DNA from 2 places in the Pararhizobium sp. O133 genome. Region 1 is predicted to be linked to the other one. Evidence: riboswitches for the same ligand, from Rfam matches in the RefSeq annotation. Region 1 holds a riboswitch; the other holds the start of a gene.
What was found. A riboswitch is a leader RNA that binds a small molecule or an ion and turns the genes downstream of it on or off. The one in region 1 is predicted to bind S-adenosylmethionine.

Region 1 (8,724 bases):
CATTACGGCAGCGCCGGTCGTCCGCGTTGCAGCGCGGGGCGCGGTCATGCGCGAGGCAAAAGTGTTGCCGGCCGTGCGCGGAGCAGCCGGTGCCGGGCGCTTTGCGCGAGCTGTCGTCGTGGTGCCGCCAGCCTTGGCGCGGCCCGGCAGGCAAAGCCGGTGCACCTTGCCGATGACGGCGTTGCGGCTGACGCCGCCGAGTTGAGCGGCGATCTGGCTCGCGCTCAGACCCTCGGACCACAATTTCTTGAGTTTCTCGACCCGCTCGTCAGTCCAGTTCATGGTCATGTCTCCATTCACAGCGTTGGTGATGGTCGAATCCTCCACCGGACCCCGGCAACGATCCGAGGTTGAAACGCGATAACACTTTTGGTGACTAGGTCCGCCGCATGCGTTCTAGTAATTGTTTATTAACGTAGAGCCCGGGGGACTCCGTGACAAGAGTCCCATGAATCACGCCGAATCGATTTTCGAGTTTTCCCCAACTTGCTTGCGATGCGTGGTATTTTTGCAAGAGCGTGGCGTAAAAAAATTCGCGGGCCGTTCGGTGCGCGGGAATGGCTGCAAACCATGGCCTTTTGTTGACATCGCGGTGCGAAATGAAGATAGTGCCATCGCCGCCGCAAGGCGGCATTTTGATTTTTCAGGGCTGGCCTCAGCCCGGTGTAAACACGTGACCCAGACAATCACGCCGTGATGATTGAGGAGACTTGCGCCATGGCCGATGCCACGCCGCTTTACGACACATATGCCCGCGCACCCCTTCGGTTCGAGCGCGGCGAAGGCGTCTGGCTGATCGCCGAGGACGGCACCCGCTATCTGGACTTCGCCGCCGGCGTCGCGGTCAATTCGCTCGGCCATGCCCATCCGCATCTGGTATCGGCGCTGAAGGAGCAGGCCGAGAAGGTCTGGCACTTGTCCAATCTCTACGAGGTTCCGGGCCAGGAAAGCCTCGGCCGCCGGCTGACCGATGCGACCTTTGCCGACAAGGCGTTTTTCACCAATTCCGGCGCCGAGGCGCTGGAATGCGCGATCAAGACGGCGCGGCGCTACCATTTCGCCAAGGGCCATCCGGAAAAATTCCATATCATCACCTTCGAAGGCGCCTTCCATGGCCGCACGCTGGCGACCATCGCGGCCGGTGGACAGGCGAAATATCTCGAGGGCTTCGGTCCGAAGGCTCCGGGCTTCTATCAGGTTCCGTTCGGCGACATGCCGGCCCTGAAGGCCGCCATCACCGAGGAGACGGCCGCGATCCTGATCGAACCGATCCAGGGCGAGGGCGGCATCCGCACCGTTCCCAAGGAATTCCTGCAGGAACTGCGCGCACTTTGTGACGAATACGGCCTCCTCCTGATCTTCGACGAGGTCCAGTGCGGCGTCGGCCGGACTGGCAAGCTGTTTGCCCATGAATGGTCGGGTATCACCCCGGACATCATGGCTGTCGCCAAGGGTATCGGCGGCGGCTTCCCGCTCGGTGCCTGCCTTGCGACCGAGGAATCGGCAGCCGGCATGGTCGCCGGTACGCATGGATCGACCTATGGCGGCAATCCGCTCGCCATGGCCGTCGGCAATGCCGTCCTTGACGTCGTGTTGGCCGACGATTTCCTGCCGCATGTCCGCGATGTGGCCTTGGTCTTCCGCCAAGGACTGGCCTCGCTTGCCGATCGCTTCCCCGATGTCATCGAGGAAATCCGTGGCGATGGCCTGATGCTCGGCATCAAGGCCAAGGTGCCGTCGGCAGACCTGTTGAAGGCCATCCGGGCGGAACACCTGCTGGCCGTTCCTGCGGGTGAAAACGTCATTCGCCTGCTGCCCCCGCTCACCACGACGGCGGAGGAGGCCCGCGAGGGTCTCGCCCGCATCGAGCGGGCGGCCGAGCATCTGACGGTGGAACGACGACAGGCGTCAGTCTGAACGACGTTTCCCGCATGCTCGAATAATGACAGGATTTGAATAGAATGGCCGATACAAGACACTTTCTCGACCTCTCCGCAATGACGTCGAATGACCTGAGAACCATCATCGACGACGCCCGCGTCCGCAAGGTAGCCACCAAGGCCGGCACGGCGGAAAAGCCGCTGGCCGGCAAGATGCTGGCGATGATCTTCGAAAAACCGTCGACCCGTACCCGTGTTTCCTTCGATGTCGGCATGCGCCAGCTCGGCGGCGAAACGCTGTTTCTCTCCGGCACCGAAATGCAGCTTGGCCGCGCTGAAACCATCGGCGATACCGCCAAGGTCCTGTCGCGTTATGTCGACGCCATCATGATCCGCACCACCGATCACAGCCGCCTGCTGGAACTGGCCGAACACGCGACCGTCCCTGTCATCAACGGCCTGACCGATACAACGCATCCCTGCCAGATCATGGCCGACATCATGACCTTCGAGGAGCATAGCGGGCCGGTGAAGGGCAAGACGATCGCCTGGACCGGCGATGGCAACAACGTGCTGCATTCCTTCGTCGAGGGGTCTGCCCGTTTCGGCTACCAGATGAACATGGCCGTTCCGCTCGGTTCCGAGCCGGACGACAAGATCCTCAACTGGGCCCGCAACAATGGCGGCAATATCAAGCTCTATCATGAGGCTGAACAGGCCGTGGATGGCGCTCATTGCGTGGTCACCGATACCTGGGTCTCCATGAACCAGGAACATCGCGCCCGCGGCCACAATGTCTTCCAGCCTTTCCAGGTCAATGAGGCGCTGATGAAGCGGGCGGACAAGGATGCGTTGTTCATGCACTGCCTGCCAGCCCATCGCGGCGAGGAAGTCACCGACGAGGTCATCGACGGCAGGCAATCCGTCGTCTTCGACGAGGCCGAGAACCGCCTGCACGCCCAGAAGTCGGTCCTTGCCTGGTGCCTCGGCGCCCTGTGAGCAGGCTCGCCCACGCGACTTGAAAACGGCCGGGCGGCACACGATCTATGGACCAGAAAGATGACCGGCGCCGAACACGCGACCGGTCATCGTCGTTGATGACGCCAACCATCCGTTCGCTTCGACCCTGAAGCGACAAGACCGGCCGCCGCTTTTTCCGGATGCACTCTGGACAAACCGGGACGGCACGGGATCAATGAACAGATCGGACATCGCGTCGCTGCGGGGCTCGGCTCCTCGGGCGCATCTGTGGCCGAACACGAAGGAGCAAGATGATGACGGAAACCATGCCGGGCCTCGGCGAATTCGATTTTGCCGGTGACGATCACGTCGTACCGTTTCAGGTTGAAGGCCTTGATGTGCGCGGCCGCGCCGTCCAGCTCGGCCCGATGCTGGATGCCATTCTCGAACGCCACAATTATCCGCTGCCGGTCGCCCGTCTTGTTGCCGAAACAGTCGTGCTGACGGTCCTGCTTGGCACCTCGCTGAAATTCGAAGGCAAGCTGATCGTTCAGACAAAGAGCGACGGCCCGGTCGATCTGGTCGTCGCGGATTTCGCGACGCCGGACCGTGTGCGCGCCTATGCCCGTTACAGCGAGGAAGCCTTGGCGGTTGCAGTCAATAACGGCCAGACCCAGCCGCAAGAGCTGCTGGGGGAGGGCGTTCTGGCCTTTACCATCGATCAGGGCGCCCATATGCAACGCTACCAGGGCATCGTGCCGCTAGATGGTGCGAGCCTGGAGGAGATCGCCGGCGTCTATTTCCGCCAGTCGGAACAGATCCCGACCAAGGTGCGCCTCGGCGTTGCCGAATTGCTCGACCGCGATGAAAACGGCAAGCCGCGTCATCGCTGGCGGGCTGGCGGCATGGTGGCGCAGTTCCTGCCCGACGCGCCGGAGCGCATGCGCCAGCGCGACCTGCATGGAGGTGACGGCGACACGACGGATGCGGATGGCGATTTCGAAGTCGACGATCTCTGGGGTGAAGCCAGCGTCATGGTCCAGACCATCGATGCCGACGAACTGACCGATCCAACCGTCGGGACCGAGCGTTTGCTCTACCGGCTGTTCCACGAGCGTGGCGTCAAGGTCTATCCGCCGCAGGCTGTCTACGACAAGTGCAGCTGTTCACGCGAAAAGCTGCGCGACGTGCTGGCGAGCCTCAGCCAGGAGGACATCGAGCATTCGATGGAAGACGGGAAGGTTTCGGTCACCTGCGAATTCTGCTCGACGACCTACCGGTTCGAAGCAACCGAGATCCGGCCACAGTAAAAAGCGGCCATTGGGGCGCTTTATCTTGGATAAGGCGCTTTAATTCAACGTCCGGGTCTGGCCGGGCGAATCCAGCGAGAAGGCGGGGATATCGACTGTGAATTCCTCGCCTTCGGTGGTTTCCATGGAGTAATGGCCAAACATCACGCCGGATGGTGTGTCGAGCGGGCAGCCTGAGGAGTATTCGTAGGTATCGCCTGGGCTGAGAACCGGTTGTTCGCCGATGACGCCCGGCCCGTTGACTTCATCCACCTGGCCGTTTTCATCGGTGATGTGCCAGTAGCGTGTCATCAGCCGCACCGTCTTGCCGGACAGATTGGAGATCAGGATACGGTAGCCCCAGACATAGCGGCTGTCATCCGGATCGGACTGTTCCTCCAGATAATACGGCTCGACCGTTACCTCGATATCGCGAGTGAGCGCGCGGTACATATGCAAACCCTTTTCAAGTCTATAGGCGATACTCTACAGCAAGATGGTTTCTTCAAGAATAACGGATAGGGTAAACTGTAAGGATACGAAACAGCATGCTCGACGGCCTTATCAGGAAGCAGTTGGATCCTTGGCTTGACCGTGGCGGGCGTGCTCTGGCGGCCCGTGGCATCGGTGCCAATGCCGTCACTGTCGCCGGTTTCCTGCTTGGGCTCGCGGCAGCCTTCGCCATCATAGTCGACAAATTGATGCCGGCTTTTATTCTAATCGCCGCCAGCCGGATCTGCGACGGTTTGGATGGGGCGGTTGCGCGCGCCACGGCAAAGACCGATTTCGGCGGCTTCCTCGATATCGTCCTCGACTTCGCCTTCTACGGCCTCATCCCCTTTGCCTTCATCCTTTCAGATCCGTACGAGAACGGCGTTGCCGGCGGCTTGCTGCTTCTCGCCTTCTACATCAACGGCGCGAGCTTCCTCGCCTTTGCCGTCATGGCCGAGAGGCGCGGGCTGACGACGGATGTGCGCGGCGCGAAATCACTCTATTTCACCACCGGCCTTGCCGAAGCGACCGAAACGATCGCCGTCTTCCTCGCTTTCTGCCTCTTCCCATACTGGTTTCCCGAGATCGCCGTCCTCTTCGCGCTTGTCTGTTTCTACACGACGCTGTCGCGGCTGATGCTGGCTCGTGCCAGCTTCAGGACATAGAAAACGCCCGCATCCGGCAGGACACGGGCGTCTTGAACGATCTGGGAATGATTAGGCCTGGACGGATTTCAGTGCCCGGGCAAAATCTTCTATCAGGTCTTCGCTGTCCTCGATCCCCGCCGAGAAGCGCACGGTGCCGGGCGAAATGCCCAGTTCGTTGCGTGCCTCTTCGGAAAGGTTCTTGTGCGTCGTCGTCGCCGGATGGGTGATCAGGCTCTTGGAATCACCGAGATTGTTGGAGATCAGGACGGTCTCGAGCGCGTTCTGCAGCTTGAAGGCCGCTTCCTTGCCGCCCTTCAGATCGAAACAGACCAGCGTCGAGCCGCCCTTCATCTGCCGGGCGATGATATCGGCCTGCGGATGGTCCTTGCGGCCGGGATAGACGACCTTGGCGACCTGGTTCTGCTCGGCGAGGAAATCGGCCACGCGCGACGCATTCTCGCTCTGCTGGCGCACCCTGAGCGGCAGCGTCTCGATGCCCTTCAGCAGCGTCCAGGCATTGAACGGCGACAGGGCCGGGCCGGTGTGGCGGAAGTAATCGTGCAGGTGCTCGTTGATCCATTCCTTGTCGGAAAGGATGACGCCGCCAAGGCAGCGACCCTGTCCGTCAATATGCTTGGTCGCGGAATAGACGACGATATGGGCGCCAAGCTCCAGCGGCTTCTGCAACAGCGGCGTTGCAAAGACATTGTCGACGATGACCTTGGCGCCGATCTGGTTGGCGATCTCGGCGACGCCGGCGATATCGACCACTTCCAGCGTCGGGTTGGTCGGGCTTTCGAGGAAGAACACCTTGGTGTTCGGCTTGACCGCCTTTTCCCAGTTCTCCAGGAAACGCCCGTCGATCAGCGTGAATTCGATGCCGTATTTCGGCGCCAGGGTTTCCACCACCCAGCGGCAGGAGCCGAACAAAGCACGGGCCGCGACGATATGATCGCCGGCCTTCAGCTGGCAGAGGATCGCAGCCGAAACCGCGGCCATGCCGGATGCCGTGGCGCGCGCATCCTCGGCGCCTTCCAGCATGCACATGCGCTGTTCGAACATGTCGTTGGTCGGGCTGCCGTAGCGGGCGTAGATGAAGCCGTCGGTCTCGCCCTTGAAGCGCGCTTCGGCGGCTTCCGAGCTGTCGTAGACGAAGCCCTGCGTCATGAAGATGGCTTCGGAGGTTTCACCATGATTGGAACGGGTCGTGCCACCATGAACGAGCTGTGTCGCGGGGCGCCAGGTTTTGCTCATTATCGTCTCTTTCAACACAAAAAAACCGGCCGCGAAAAAGCAAGCCGGTTTCAAACCCGGCCTTTTTAGCTACTTGTTTAACGTGGCTGCAAGCCGACCGGCCAAATCACCACGGGATAAGTCAGTATTTACTGATTAGCCGTGCTTGCGTCAATTCCCGCGAGCGAGAAGATATGTCACAGGGACAATTTGGGTTATGACGTGCCGTTTGCGGCAAAGAGGACGATGAGATGACCAGGGCGACGGGCATTCTAGCCGATCGCGCCATCGCGGCGCTGTTTGACGAAGGACGGCTGAAAAGCGAAGCCAAGCTGGATATCGACCAGATCCAGCCGGCAAGCCTCGACCTACGCCTGGGCTCGAAAGCTTTTCGCGTGCGCGCCAGCTTCATGCCGGGTCCCGGTCATCTGGTCGCCGACAAGCTGGACCGGCTGAAACTGCATGTCATCGACTTGTCGGAAGGGGCGGTGCTGGAGACCGGCTGCGTCTATATCGTGCCGCTGATGGAAAGCCTCGACCTGCCGGCCGGGATGTCGGCCTCCGCCAATCCGAAGAGTTCGACCGGCCGCCTCGATATCTTCACCCGCGTCATCACCGATCGTGCCCAGGAATTCGACAAGATCCCCGCCGGCTATGCCGGCCCGCTTTATCTCGAGATCAGCCCGCGCACCTTCCCGGTCATCGTCCGGCGCGGCTCGCGCCTGTCACAGATCCGCTTCCGCATCGGCCACGCGCTGCTCACAGAGGCCGAAGTCATGGCGCTGCATGAAAGCGATGTTCTGGTCGCCAGCGAAACGCCGAATGTCTCGGGGGCGGGGATTGCCTTGTCGATCGATCTCAAGGGCACCGGCGACGACGGCCTGATCGGCTATCGCGGCAAGCATCACACAGCTGTCGTCGACGTCGACAAGAAGGCCGTGCATGGCATCTACGATTTCTGGGAGCCGCTCTACAGCCGTGGCCGCGACGAGTTGATCCTTGATCCCGATGAATTCTACATCCTCGTCTCGCGCGAAGCCGTGCACGTGCCGCCGCTCTACGCCGCCGAGATGACGCCATTCGATCCGCTGGTCGGCGAGTTCCGCGTCCATTATGCCGGCTTCTTCGATCCCGGCTTCGGCCATGTCTCGGCCGGCGGCAAGGGCAGCCGCGCCGTGCTCGAGGTCCGCAGCCACGAGGTCCCCTTCATCCTCGAACACGGCCAGATTGTCGGCCGGCTGGTCTATGAGCATATGATGGAGCGGCCGCAGGGCCTCTACGGCCTCGGCCTCGGCTCGAACTACCAGGCGCAGGGCCTCAAACTGTCCAAGCATTTCCGCTCGGAATAGCCGGCGCGGCATCCTCTTGGGTTCGGTTTTCTCAACGCAACGCCTTGACAGGTAGCCGCGCTTGGTGAAAACCTCACAGCCGTTGCGGGTATGATGTAGTGGTAGCTTGTCAGCTTCCCAAGCTGATCGTGCGGGTTCGATTCCCGCTACCCGCTCCACCCTCTTTCGGTGCTTGCGCGATTTTCAGCCGTCCGTCGCGGCGGTTTTTATAGGCAGTTTACGCAACGGGAAACGTCGCCTCGCCATGTTCTTGGAAAATTCCGAATACCGGCGCCGGCTGGAAGAAGAGCGTGAGCAACTCAAGAACGTGCTCGCCAACGAGTTCAAGTTCTTCAGCGCCACCAATGATTTTCGCGACGGCATGCTGCCGGGCATTATCTCGCTCATGCGGCGCTACGACAGTATCGAGCGGGTGCTGAAGCGCTATCAGGCCGATGAAGCGCGTCCAGACGTCGAGCCACCCGTGGTGACCGACAAGCCGCCGGTGGAGGGCGATACGCTGCATTTTGTCGGCGACGCGTCTCCTCGCAAATGAGCGAAACGCTTCTAGTGGTCACCCGTGGCGCCGACGGCGACGTGGGGCGTCTTGTTCCAGGAGAACGGGCTGGTCCGCAGTTCCAGCAGCGCCCGCCAGGCAGCCCATGACATGATCAGCCAATAGATGGGCACGAACGCCCAGCGCCAACCGACCGCGCGCTTCTCCCGCTTCGTCATCCGGTTCAGCCCCAGCGCGATGAAGACGGCGTAGCTGCCGAAGATGTTGACGACATCGCAGACGAACAGCCAGAAGGTCAGCCAGTTGTCGACATGGGTTCCGTCCTGAACCATCGCCCAGCCGAGATAGACGAGGAAGCCGAGAATGACCGGGTGGCAG
Region 2 (8,724 bases), 980 kb from region 1:
CAACGTCTCGCAATGCCTTGATACAAAGGTATTCGACGTGCTTGCCGACGTGCTGAAAGCGAGAAATTAAACCTCCACGCCGAGCGATTCCGCCGAGATCCAAAACACCGACTCTTCCTCTTCCGCGGTCTGCAGCCAGAGGAATTCCAGATCGGGAAACTCCGCCTCGAGGATTTCGCGGCCGGTGCCGATCTCGCAGATCATGCCGCCGCCGGGATTGAGGTGATTGGCCGCCTTTGCCAGGATTTCGCGGACGAGATCGAGGCCATCCACACCGCCGTCATGCGCCATGGCCGGTTCGGCGCGGAATTCGGCCGGATAGGCGTCCATCGCCACGTGATCGACATAGGGCGGGTTGGTGATGATCAGGTCGTACTTGCGGCCCTCGAGCGGCGTGAAAAGATCGCCCTCATGCAGGGTCACCTGATCTTCGACCTCATGCTCGGAGACATTGATCTTCGCCACGTCCAGCGCGTCGGGCGACAAATCGACCGCATCGACAGTGGCCCCGGGAAAGAATTTCGCGGCGAGGATCGCCAGACAGCCAGAGCCGGTGCAGATATCCACCGCGCTTTCGATGCTCAGGGGATCGGGCAGGAAGGACGAGCCCATATCGCCGGCATATTCGTTGAACAGGATTTCGCCGATATGCGAGCGCGGCACGATCACCCGTTCGTCGACATGGAAGCGGATGCCCTGGATATAGGCATGGCCGGTAATGTAGGACGTCGGCTTGCGGGTGGAGACGCGCGCTTCGATCCGCTCGGCCAGCAGCTGGCGTTCGGTCGTGAGCAGGCGGGCATCGAGAAAGGGATCGAGCGTATCGATCGGCAGGTCGAGGCTGTCGAGCAACAGGAAGGCCGCATCGTCGACCGCCGTCGTGGTGCCATGGCCATAGCTCAGCTCGGCCGCATTGAAACGGGAAATCGCATAGCGCCAGTAGTCCCTGAGGGTGACGAGGTCACGCGCAATATCGTCTGTGTTCACCATGGTCTCGCTTCCAAACGGTCGCCGCCTCGCTTATTGCCGTTGATGAACGGACGATGCGGCGATAACTGCACTCGGGTTGAGCTTCGCTCTAGAACGGCGGGGGCCGGCAGGTCAACAGTCCCGCGTGGCTTGAAGGATAGTGTGATGAAACAGGTCCGCAAGGGACGCAATTTCGCCGGCAAGCGACAGGCCGAAGCCCCGGGCGGCAAGCGGGTGACGCTTCCGCGCGCCCTGTCGAAACTCGGCTTCTGTTCGCGCACGCAAGCGGAGGAGATGATCGCCGCCGGTCGCGTGACGCTCGGTGGACGGGTGGTGACCGATCCCGGCACATGGGTCGATCTTTCCCATGCCGCGATTGCCGTCGATGGCAAGACGGTGGTGGCGGAACAGCCGGTCTACCTGATGTTGAACAAGCCGCGCGGACTGGTGACCACCCGCCACGATCCGGAAGGCCGGCCGACGGTGTTCGATTGCCTGAAGAATATGGACCACGCCCACCTCTCGCCGGTCGGCCGCCTCGACAAGGCGAGCGAGGGCCTGCTGCTCTTCACCAACGACACGGAATTTGCCCAGTCCCTGCTCGATCCCGAAACCCATGTCTCCAAGACCTATCATGTGCAGATCGATAATATCGCCGATCAGGATACGATGGAAGCACTGATGCGCGGCGTCCGGCAAGACGACGAGTTTCTCAAGGCGAAATCGGCACGGATGCTGCGTGAAGGCGGCAAGAATTCGTGGGTCGAAATCGAGCTCGACGAGGGACGCAACCGGCAAATCCGGCGTATGCTGGAAGCGGTGAATATCGCATGCCTGCGGCTTGTCCGCGTCGCCATCGGCAACCTCGTCCTCGGTGATCTGGAGAAGGGGGCCGTCCGCGCGCTGACGGATGATGAGGTCGACAATCTACGCCGGCTTTCCGGCATGAAGTGACCTATCGACGACCGAGTCGCGAGACACGACCGTGCCACAGCACGATGCATGGAACCACCAGCAGTTCCATTCCGAGCCCCAACAGATGCCCGATCGAAGGCACGCCGGCGATGACCAGCGACGAGAGCCGTGCCAGTCCGCCGCAAAACGTCAGAATAGCCAGGAGCCGGATACGCTCGGTCTTTTTTTCGATCGCCGGAATGCATGTGTACCAGCCGACGCCGAAGGCGAGGAACAGGCCGGACAGGAATCGAACATGACTGTCGAGATCGGTAGGACCAGCCTTGACGCCGAGGAAGCCGGCACCGGTCACCACACCGCAAAGGCCGGCAAACACCGGCAGGAGCGCCAGAACGGCGATCGTTACCTGCAACATCCGGCGCTGCCGGAAGTCCGCCGGGCTGATCTGATAGGCAAGACTCGTCATGGCATGTCCTCCTGAGACACCGGGAGTACGCGGACCACTGACTTGGAGTTTCATCGTGGAATTACACATCGGCGTGAACGGGGCGTCGGCAGGCAAAGAGGTCGTGCGGACCGACATTGATTTTCGTGTCGAGCGGCGCTATTTAAGCATCTCGTGGTGATTTGGCCGGCCGGCTTGCAGCCACGTTAAATAAGTCGCTAAAGGGCCGTGCGTGCGCAAGCAGCGGGGCCGGTAGCGATTCATCGTTGCCGGTTTTTTTATTCCGGCTTGTCCGCCTGTTCGTTTGACCGAGTGTTGTCCATGCCTATCAAGATTCCCGATACGCTGCCCGCCTTCGAAACCCTTGTCAAAGAGGGCGTGCGGGTGATGACCGAAACCATGGCGATCCGTCAGGATATCCGCCCGCTGCAGATCGGGCTGCTCAACCTCATGCCGAACAAGATCAAGACCGAAGTGCAGATGGCGCGCCTTGTCGGCGCCTCGCCGCTGCAGGTCGAGTTTTCCCTCATCCGGCTCGGCGGTCACAAGGCCAAGAACACGCCGGAAGAACACCTGCTGGCCTTCTACGAAACCTGGGAAGAGGTGAAGCACCGCACGTTTGACGGCCTGATCATCACCGGCGCCCCGGTCGAGATGCTGGAATACGAGGACGTCACCTATTGGGGCGAAATGCAGGACATCCTCAACTGGACACACACCAATGTCCATTCGACGCTCAACATCTGCTGGGGCGCAATGGCGGCGATTTACCATTTCCACGGCGTGCCGAAGCATACGCTGCGGGAAAAGGCCTTCGGCGTCTATCGCCACCACAATCTCAATCCATCCTCGCCCTATCTTTCCGGCTTCTCCGACGATTTCCAGATCCCTGTCTCGCGCTGGACCGAGGTGCGCCGCGCCGATATCGAAAAGGTGCCCGCGCTTGAAATCCTGATGGAATCCGAGGAGATGGGCGTTTGCTTCGTGCACGAGAAGGCGGGCAACCGGCTCTATGTCTTCAACCATGTCGAATATGACTCGACCTCGCTGTCGGACGAATATTTCCGCGACATCGATGCCGGCGTGCCGATCAAGATGCCGCACAACCATTTCCCGCACAACGACCCGGACCTGCCGCCGCAGAACCGCTGGCGCAGCCACGCACATCTGCTGTTCGGCAACTGGATCAACGATATCTACCAGACCACGCCCTATGATCCGGCGGATATCGGGAAGGACAGACGGTGAGCACACATCTTGTCATCCGCCCCATCCAGATCAGCGACGAGACCGAATGGCACCGTCTGTGGAAGGCCTATCTCGCCTTCTACGAAACGGTCTTGCCGGAAGCCATCCATGCCCTCACCTTCTCGCGAGTCACGAGCGGGGCGGCGCATGAATATGCGGGTTTCCTCGCGGTGCTGAACGGCAAGCCGGTCGGCCTTGCGCATTACCTGTTTCACCGCTCGTGCTGGCATGAACATTCGATCTGCTATTTGCAGGACCTCTATGCCGATCCGGAAGTGCGCGGACAGGGCATTGGTCGGGCTCTGATCGAGGCGGTCTATGCGCGTGCGAACGCCGAGCGGGCTGAGGAAGTTTACTGGATGACCCAGGATTTCAATGCGACAGCGCGCAAACTCTACGATCGGATCGCAGACAAGACGCCATTCATCGTTTATCAGAAGACGTTTTGAGCCAACCGGCAGCGTCTTTCAGGCAATGACGGGTGAGGAAATACTGCCAGCGGAAACGCCGCGGTGAATTGTATGACTTTTCGGTTGCCGACCCCAGCGAAATGACGCAGGTTGCCGCCGGGGCAGTGGAGGAAAACGGCCGTGCAGACACAGACAGATATTTTCGGCCATCTGCCGTCCGGGCAGGCCGTGCATCGCGTGGTCATTACCGGCGGCGGATTGACGGCACATATCCTGACCTGGGGCTCGGTCATCCAGGATCTGCGGCTCGATGGCCATGTCGCACCTCTTGTGCTCGGCTTCGACACTTTCCACGATTATCTGGACCATTCCCCCTATTTCGGCGCGACGCCGGGCCGCAACGCCAACCGCATCGGCGCAGGCCGCTTCTCGATCGACGGCACCGAATACCAGCTGGAAAACAACGAGAACGGCGTCACCCATCTGCATGGCGGCAGCGACGGCTTGGCCAAGCGCATCTGGGATATCGTCGAGCAGGCGGACAACCGTGTGGTCCTGCGGATCACCGATCCCGATGGCCGCGCCGGCTATCCGGGCAATTGCACCGTCACCTGCACCTATACGCTTGAAGACGGTGGTGTGCTCAATGTTCTCTATGAGAGCAGCACCGATCGCGCGACGATCTGCAACGTCTGCCAGCACAGCTATTTCAACCTCGACGGCACCGCCGATGCGCTCGGCCATGACGTGATGATCGCCGCCAACGACTATCTGCCGACGGACGAGCGGCTGGTGCCGACGGGCGAAGTCCGCCCTGTCGAGGGAACCGCCTTCGACCTGCGCACCATGACGTCGATGCGTCGCCAGTTGGAAGGCGACAAGATTGGCTACGACCACAATTTCTGCCTGGCCGAGGCGCGGGGGCCGAAGCAGTCGGTCGCACTCGTCCGCAGCATCAATTCCGGTGTCTCGCTGGAGGTCCGCACGACGGAGCCGGGCGTGCAATTCTATACCGGCTTCAAGATGGACGTGCCGGTGCCGGGGCTCGAAGGCCGTCGTTACGGACCGTTCGCCGGCTTCTGCCTGGAAACCCAGATCTGGCCGGACGCCGTCAATCATGCCAATTTTCCGGAAGGCGTCCTGCGGCCGGGCGAGACGCTGCGGCAGGAAACGGATTACGTCTTCACCAAGAGCTGATCACGGCAGCGATCAAACGCATTCAGGGAGGGAAGCGACGATGACCGACACGACAAGGAACCACGGCAAGATCGCACTTGTGACTGGCGGCGGCACCGGCGTTGGCCGGGCCATTGCCGAGGCCTTGGCGAAAAGCGGCTTTACCGTCGTCATTTCCGGCCGCCGTTATGACGTTCTGCAGAAGGCCGCGCATGAGATCGCCGAGGTAACGGGCGGCACGATCCGCGCCTTTGCCGCCGATGTCGGAGATCCGCAATCCGTCGCCACGCTGTTCAAGACCGTCGCCCATGATTTTGGCCGTCTCGACCTGCTCGTCAACAATGCAGGCATGGGCCTGCCGGCCGTGCCGATGGAAGACATCACCTTCGAACAGTGGAACGCCATCGTCGCGGCCAACCTGACGGGCGCCTTCCTGTGCACCCAGCAGGCGATGAAGCTGATGAAGGCGCAGACGCCGCGTGGCGGCCGTATCATCAACAATGGCTCGATCTCCGCTTCGACGCCGCGACCGCTTTCGGCGCCCTACACGGCGACCAAACATGCGGTTGCCGGCCTGACGAAATCGACCGCCCTCGACGGCCGCCCGTTCGACATCGCCTGCGGCCAGATCGATATCGGCAATGCCTCGACCGAGATGACCTCCCGCATGAGCGGCGGCGTGCTGCAGGCCAATGGCGAGATGGCCAGCGAGCCGACCATTCCGGCCAATCTCATAGCCGACGCCGTCGTCTACATGGCCGGACTGCCGCTTGATGCCAATGTGCTGACCATGACCGTCATGGCAACACAGATGCCCTATGTCGGGCGCGGTTGACCGGAAAACGCAGACCGTCCAGAAATAGCAAAGATGTGCATACGATGCCTTGCCGATCCATGGGCCGGCTTGCGATTCGGCTTGGCGTGGAAACTCATCTACCGATCATGGATGCAGAGCTTGAGTTTCGCCGCGACAGACACGGAAACGTGCGCCAGAATCGATAGTGGTTCATTTGGCGGCACAAGGCAATTTTTTCTCGGGAGAAAAAATGGAGCGGGTGAGGCGATTCGAACGCCCGACCCCAACCTTGGCAAGGTTGTGCTCTACCCCTGAGCTACACCCGCTCATCAACCTCGGTCCGGGGGTAGTCGGTGGACCGTGGCGTCGCTGCATTGTTGCTTGCGGCGACGGGCGCTATATGGCCCAGCCATTTTCCAAATGCAACAGGGAAATGACGCCGGATCCGAGAAATTTTTCGGAAATGTCGCAAGACCCTGAAAACAAGGCGTTTTACCGCCTTTGCAATCGACGCGATTGCGCTTGTCTGGGCTTGGCCGTAAAGCAGACGGCACTTTTACTCCCAAGGAACAGGCCATGAGCAACGCACAGCCGAAGACGCAAGACGAATTGTTCCAGTTTCTGGACAGCCTCGGTATCACCCACACGACCAAGCAGCACGCGCCGGTTTTCACCGTGGCCGAATCGGTGGCGCTGCGCGACGAAATCCCGGGCGGGCACACCAAGAACCTGTTCGTGAAGGACAAGAAGGACAATTATTTCCTTCTGACCGTCGAGGAACATGCGACCGTGGACCTGAAGACCGTGCACACGATCATCGGCGCTACCAGCAAGGTGTCGTTCGGCCGTCCGGAAAAGCTGATGGAATATCTGGGCGTCATTCCCGGTGCTGTCACCGCCTTCGGCGTGATCAACGATGCCGGCCAGAATGTGAAGATCATCATCGACCAGGACCTGATGCGCGACGAGATCGTCAACTGCCATCCGCTGTCGAACGACGCCACGACCTCGATCGCGTCGAAGGACCTCCTGCGCTTTATCGAGGCGACGGGACATGAACCGCTTGTCTTGAAAGTGACGGCCTGACATACGATCTTTGACGCAAGGAAGTCAGACGGACGCCGATGTCCGCGAGGAGACACGATGAGCGGTAGCGACAATCCCTATTCAGGTTCCTACGGCAGCCAGATGACGGCGACGGCCAATTATGGCGGCGCGCCGGCGGCAACACCGACAGCATCCGCGCCCGTTGCAGACCTGATCAAGGAAACGACGACCGCCACCTTCTCTCGCGACGTGCTGGAAGCTTCCCGCCACCAACCGGTGCTGGTCGATTTCTGGGCCCCCTGGTGCGGCCCCTGCAAGCAATTGACGCCGGTCATCGAAAAGGTCGTGACGGAAGCGCAGGGACGCGTGCGGCTGGTCAAGATGAACATCGACGATCACCCGTCGATCGCGGGCCAGCTCGGCATCCAGTCGATCCCCGCCGTCATCGCCTTTGTCGGCGGTCGCCCGGTCGATGGCTTCATGGGCGCCGTGCCGGAAAGCCAGATCCGCCAGTTCATCGACAAGGTCGCCGGCCCTGCCGTGGACGACCAGGCCGCCGAGATCGAAGCGGCGCTTGCCGAAGCCAAGGGCTTGCTGGAACAGGGCGACCTGCAGAATGCGGCCGGCCTGTTCGGCGCCGTGCTGCAGGCCGAGCCTGAAAATGCCGTGGCACTGGCCGGTCTGGTCAATTGCCTGATCACCGCCGGCGACCTGGAGCAGGCGCGCGAAATGCTGACGGACCTGCCGGAAGCACTCGCCAAGGATGCCGGCATGATCGCAGTTGTCAAAAAGCTCGACCAGATCGAGGAAGCACGCAAGCTCGGCGATCCGAATGCGTTGGAACAGGTGCTTGCCGCCAATCCGGACGATCACGAATCGCGCATCAAGCTCGCCAAGATCCGCAATGTCGAGGGCGACCGGGAGACCGCCGCCGACCATCTTCTGCAGGTGATGAAGCGTGACCGGACATTCCAGGACGACGGCGCCCGCCGCGAGCTTCTGCAGTTTTTCGACATCTGGGGACCGATGGATCCGGCCACGCTTTCGGCGCGGCGCAAGCTGTCGTCCATCCTGTTCTCCTGACGCCACGCACGCCCTCTCTTGAGTTTTCAGGCGTGCGCTCCATCTTTTGTCGATAGGCGACGGATTGGGCCGAAATCGCCGGAAAAACGCCTGAGAGCAATGGGGTGTTGCAAGACATGCAAGTTGGAAATGCACGATATCTGAAGTCTCAGGACCTGCCGGAAACGCTTCCGGTCTTTCCGCTGACCGGCGTGCTTCTGCTTCCCGGCTCCCAATTGCCGCTGAATATCTTCGAGCCGCGTTATCTGGCCATGGTCGATGACGCCCTGACGAAAAACCGTCTGATCGGCATGATCCAGCCCTCCTTCGGCGAAATTCGCGACGAGGCAGGCCAGGCGCATGTGCAGGCGCTCTGCCAGGTCGGCTGTGTCGGCCGGATCACCTCGTTCGCTGAAATGGAGGATGGTCGCTATATCATTTCGCTGACCGGCATCTGCCGGTTCCGGCTATTTGAGGAAATGCCGCAGGTGAAAGGCTACCGCTCCTTCCGCATCGCGCCGTTTGTCACCGACCTGAGCGGCCCCGACGACGAGGCGCAGGTCGATCGCGCGGCTCTGCTCGCCGCATTCAAGGCCTATCTCGACGCCAACAAGCTGGAAGCCGACTGGGAAAGCGTCGAACGGGCGAGCAATGTG

Region 2: another riboswitch for S-adenosylmethionine. It lies ahead of metA (homoserine O-acetyltransferase MetA); the one in region 1 lies ahead of ACST81_RS21360 (O-succinylhomoserine sulfhydrylase).

The regions. Positions count from the first base shown of each region.
Region 1 covers NZ_CP196426.1:4,397,284-4,406,007, reverse strand. The annotation lists gene ACST81_RS21395 (GcrA family cell cycle regulator) at 1-282, opposite strand, end outside; gene ACST81_RS21390 (hypothetical protein) at 449-697, shown strand; gene ACST81_RS21385 (aspartate aminotransferase family protein) at 718-1,917, shown strand; gene argF (ornithine carbamoyltransferase) at 1,962-2,879, shown strand; gene ACST81_RS21375 (Hsp33 family molecular chaperone) at 3,155-4,150, shown strand; gene apaG (Co2+/Mg2+ efflux protein ApaG) at 4,190-4,582, opposite strand; gene ACST81_RS21365 (CDP-alcohol phosphatidyltransferase family protein) at 4,678-5,286, shown strand; gene ACST81_RS21360 (O-succinylhomoserine sulfhydrylase) at 5,338-6,522, opposite strand; SAM riboswitch at 6,567-6,645, opposite strand; gene ACST81_RS21355 (2'-deoxycytidine 5'-triphosphate deaminase) at 6,753-7,850, shown strand; tRNA gene ACST81_RS21350 (tRNA-Gly) at 7,935-8,008, shown strand; gene ACST81_RS21345 (hypothetical protein) at 8,023-8,385, shown strand; gene ACST81_RS21340 (glycosyltransferase family 2 protein) at 8,397-8,724, opposite strand, start outside.
Region 2 covers NZ_CP196426.1:743,959-752,682, reverse strand. The annotation lists gene ACST81_RS03565 (PLP-dependent aminotransferase family protein) at 1-70, shown strand, start outside; gene prmB (50S ribosomal protein L3 N(5)-glutamine methyltransferase) at 67-990, opposite strand; gene ACST81_RS03555 (pseudouridine synthase) at 1,135-1,923, shown strand; gene ACST81_RS03550 (DUF4345 domain-containing protein) at 1,925-2,350, opposite strand; SAM riboswitch at 2,494-2,571, shown strand; gene metA (homoserine O-acetyltransferase MetA) at 2,651-3,577, shown strand; gene ACST81_RS03540 (GNAT family N-acetyltransferase) at 3,574-4,026, shown strand; gene ACST81_RS03535 (aldose epimerase family protein) at 4,168-5,184, shown strand; gene ACST81_RS03530 (SDR family oxidoreductase) at 5,225-5,998, shown strand; tRNA gene ACST81_RS03525 (tRNA-Gly) at 6,211-6,285, opposite strand; gene ACST81_RS03520 (prolyl-tRNA synthetase associated domain-containing protein) at 6,536-7,045, shown strand; gene trxA (thioredoxin) at 7,103-8,089, shown strand; gene ACST81_RS03510 (LON peptidase substrate-binding domain-containing protein) at 8,206-8,724, shown strand, end outside.